DNA from 2 places in the Glaciimonas sp. PCH181 genome. Region 1 is predicted to be linked to the other one. Evidence: riboswitches for the same ligand, from Rfam matches in the RefSeq annotation. Region 1 holds a riboswitch; the other holds the start of a gene.

Region 1 (2,188 bases):
CTTGACACGCAATTCTGGGCGCGCATCGATGGCCGCGCCAAGAATCCCGAACATGGCTTCGGCACGCACGCCGTCTTCGGTACAACGGGGGCCGGTGCACATGAAAATGTGTCGGTTATGGGTTCTCATAGGCTTTTTTCTTCGCGGCGGGCGCTTGCTGCTGCGATATTTCAGTGATGCTAAACATTAGTAGCGATAAAGCGGAATGATGCAAAAACGGACATAACCGCCAAGAATAAGGCGAGCACGGTGGATACTTACGTCACCGGCTCGCCTGACTTTGGCGTATTGCAATAGCGGTTCTAGCGATTAGCCGAGGCTAATTTTTTAGTCAGATAGCCGAACGCGCCGCCCAACGCCAGCCAAAAGATGCCGTTGGCAATCGTTGTGGCCACAATAAATGCCCGCGCCAACTCCGCCGGAGCCGCACCGCCATGCATCTGCGGTTCGGGCGCGCCGATGATATGGGGTAACACCAGTAGCAAAACGGCAAGCACTTTTAATCCCCAATGACGACCAAATACCAGCAGCGCCAGCGCCGTAGCGGTGCACGTCGCGGTGCTGATCCACCAGATTTGGCGATCCAGCAACGGTGCGGCTTGTGTACCGGGGACTTCCGGCGCAAGGCCGAGCGCAGGTGCTACAAAGAAGACGACATAGCCAGCAAGGCCCCACAATAAGCCCTCACGCCAGCCGCTGACGCCACCACGTAGCAAGATCGCTGCACCCAGCAACAAGCCGAAACCGACTGCCATCGTCACGTTTGCCATGACGGTGTAAAAGGTGCGTTCTGCACCGTTGGCGGGTTCCCACTCCGGTGCGTCGTGGTGATGTTCTTCGGCGGGCATTGCGTGGGCGTGCCCGGCCATTTCTGGCATGGCGGCGCTGGTGGACATCGCTGACATTGCTCTGGTGGCCGGTTTCGCTAAGGCAGCTTGCGCGGCAGCTTCTTCGTAGACTTCGGCTTGGGCGATGATCTGTGTTACTTGTATTTTTTGTACGACAGTGAGTACTAACCCAGCGAATAAACCCGCCAACAACACCGCTGACAAAAACCGCTTAAAACCTAGTTTTGGCAGCCATAGATTGCCTATGGAAATAGCGTTTATATCACTCATATCGCGCTATCGCTTAATGACAAGGAAAGCCAGCCGAATGACGGCCATCATGCGCAGCGTTGTGCAGCGTCATATTGTGCGAAAAACCCATTGCATAGACCAGAATCAGACCGACGACGGCGCTGCAAACGGCGGGAAGAACGCGGTCTTTCCAAGTGGCGGGGGCAGCGACTGCAGCGTGATCGAGCAGACCGGTGGAGGAGGCAGACATGATTTCCTTTGATTAAACTTTAACAACAATATGACTGGTATCGCAGAACGCGAGAATGCAGCGCGAACAGCGGCCAGCAACGTATAAAGGCGGCAAATCGCAGTGTGTTCGGCGGCAAAAAAGGGAGGAGAAATAAAGACGGGTGTGCGGCAAGGGGCCGATAGTCATTACAGCGGGCGCACCTGGGGCAATCCATCTGAATCGCCCGCCGCGACACAAACTGCAAAAACTTCAGGCCGGTATCCGGGCTTACGCGTTGAAATCTGTGAAAGATTTCCAAAGTTAGCGCCTTCCCATGCATTGCACAGTGACGTACTGCAAACTTTTTACGCGTTTACCGTTGCGGGGGCAGCGTCGGAATACTGTTAAAACATGCACCGACTTCCCGTTTAATTTTACGCACGACTGTGCGCAAAACACCTAAAGCTAATATTACTGGCGGAGTATAGTTTGCGGCATATTAAGTTGCAAGCCGAAGCGTGATTGCGTTGGTAGTTTTCTGCAGAATTACGTTTGACGAGACAGCAAAAAATGGCGCATTTCAGGGGTGCGCCAGGGAGTGGGACGCATCGAAATTCCGCACAATTGTCAACCAAACCGCGTCGACAAATAAGGCGTCTTTATCAGACTTACCCTCCACTAATCAACTATCCTACAAATCCAAAACTGCGGTGTTGAGGCATGGCCTTGCAATAACGCCTGCGCGACGGATGCATCTTGTGCCAGCTTATTGTCAAATTCCCCTGGCGAAAGTGAGAAACTCATGACCTTCTCTGCAACACCTATTTCTTGGAGGGCCGCGCAACTGTAATTTACATAATTCCCGGGTGCCGCAAAAACAAAAGCGGATAAGCATAAA
Region 2 (2,188 bases), on a different contig from region 1:
AACTTTTTATCTCGGCCTGTTAGCTGTCGTGGCGCATTAAATGCAACTGCATTTGATCCGTCATCCCAAGCCGGACGTTGCCGCCGATACCTGCTATGGCAATACCGATCTGACGGTATCCGCACAAGAAAATACCCGTGTCTTACAGCAATTAATACAGACGTTACCGACGCCAACACTGCTATTTTCCAGTCCTCTCCAACGCTGCGCCGTTTTTGCGCATAGCCTGGCAGAGGAGTGTGGCTGGGCATCGCCGGTCATTGATCAGCGCCTGGCTGAATTGGATTTCGGTGTATGGGAAATGCAGCCGTGGGACGCTATTCCCCGCACAGAAATTGATGCCTGGGCCAATGCGCCTATCGATTATCAACCCGGCGGCGGTGAAAGTGTCATGCAGATGGCCGCCCGCGTCAGTGCGTTTTATCTGGATGTGTTGCGTGGTGATTTCGGCAATCATCATGACGACAACATCATCGTGATTTGTCACGCAGGGACTATTCGGCTCTTATTAGCCTGTCAGGGTTGCGCTGCCGATACGTTAGTTCTGGCGGACGTTGCACGTCTGGCGGCCAGCAAGCCCCACGCGATTGCTTATGGCGGCGTAATTTCATTCTCTTGTTGAGAAGTGTTGTAACCAGGTCTACAAATGCAGTCGCTGATTGCTGTTCAGACCGATGAATACTAAAATGCCGGTGCTTTTGGTGCTCGCGAACACGTCTGTGTGCGCAGTTAAACGGGAAACACGCTAAACGTGTGCTGCCCCCGCAACGGTAATCAAGCGTCACGGTCTGTGTATCGTGGCAAGCTGCTTCTGACACCACTGTGCTGTTGCATGGGAAGGTAAAGCAGTTGGACTTGTAAGCCCGGATACCGGCCAGAGCAGGTGGAAATACTGCGCACTGAAATGGCGTGATCGAACATCGCGATGTTATGCGCCCTTCTATAAACCAGTATTTCTTTTGAATCCAGCCCGCGGGGAGGCAGGCTGGTAGCTGTTCACATTAAAATTATCATGACCTCAACTATTCGACGGACGCATCCGCGTACCCGTGCTGCTGCTATTTCCAAGGCGAACACACCGCTGCGCCTTTCTACTCTGGCGATCTCTACTTGCTTTATCTCTGCTTTTGCAGCGCCCAGTTTTGCGCAATCGACGCAGGATAAAGCGCTCGATCCAGTGTTGGTAACGGCGACCCGTACCGCACAAAAAGCTAGCGACGTACTCAGCGATAACGTGGTTATTTCGGCTGAAGAGATTGCGCAATCGGGCCAGACTTCTTTGGTGCAGCTATTACAAAAACAACGCGGCATTGAGATCACCAGCAATGGCGGTCCGGGCACGTCGGCCTCTGTTTTCATGCGCGGCTCGGCAAATAATCAGAATATTGTGCTGATCGATGGCGTGCGCGTCGGTTCGTCGACTACGGGCGGTGCTACCTGGTCCAGTATTCCTTTATCGCAAATTGATCACATCGAAATCGTCTATGGTCCGCTGAGCAGTTTGTATGGTGCGGATGCGATTGGCGGCGTGATTCAGATTTTTACCAAGAAGGGTAGCGGCGCACCGCGTATTTCAGCTTCTGGTGGTTATGGCAGTTACGGCACGCGCACGATGGATGCGAATGTTTCTGGCGCGACTGATGGTGATCATCGGTTTAGCTATGCCATCGGTGCTGCGCATGAAAGTTCGGATGGGTTTTCGGCGACTAAACCGGGTGCATTTGGCTATAACCCTGATAAAGATGGCTATACAAAGGACAGCACTAGCGGGCAGTTTGGGCTGGAACTGGCAAAGGGACATGAGATTGGTTTTACCTTTTTGCAGAGCCGTTTGAATGCGCAGTATGACAATGGTCCGGGCTACGATACGCGCACGGTGCAAAATTTGGATAATCTGGCCGCTTATTCTAAGAACCAGTTTTTGCCGTGGTGGAATAGCACTATTCAGCTATCGCAAACCAAGGATAAAGGCGTCAATATTTCTAGTAATTTGCCTGCCGGTACGACGTTGATTACGACTACGCAGAATAATTTGAGCTGGCAGAATGATTTGTCGCTTGGGCCTGATGTGCTGCAGTTATTGGCTGAGCGTCGGGAGGAAGAGGTTAATGCGAGTGGTGTGTCGGGGGACAGGACAACTAATTCGATTGCTGCTTCGTATCAACTTAAGCGTGGTGCGCATTTAGCG

Evidence for each region. A riboswitch is a leader RNA that binds a small molecule or an ion and turns the genes downstream of it on or off. The one in region 1 is predicted to bind cobalamin.
Region 2: it holds a riboswitch for cobalamin, as region 1 does, so the genes downstream of both, C7W93_RS01645 (TonB-dependent receptor domain-containing protein) here and C7W93_RS19385 (CbtB domain-containing protein) in region 1, are expected to answer to the same signal.

The regions. Positions count from the first base shown of each region.
Region 1 covers NZ_PYFP01000002.1:1,365,422-1,367,609, reverse strand. The annotation lists gene C7W93_RS19395 (ferredoxin) at 1-129, opposite strand, end outside; gene C7W93_RS19390 (CbtA family protein) at 303-1,118, opposite strand; gene C7W93_RS19385 (CbtB domain-containing protein) at 1,132-1,329, opposite strand; cobalamin riboswitch at 1,546-1,768, opposite strand.
Region 2 covers NZ_PYFP01000001.1:381,097-383,284, forward strand. The annotation lists gene C7W93_RS01635 (adenosylcobinamide-GDP ribazoletransferase) at 1-40, shown strand, start outside; gene C7W93_RS01640 (histidine phosphatase family protein) at 41-622, shown strand; cobalamin riboswitch at 683-894, shown strand; gene C7W93_RS01645 (TonB-dependent receptor domain-containing protein) at 1,013-2,188, shown strand, end outside.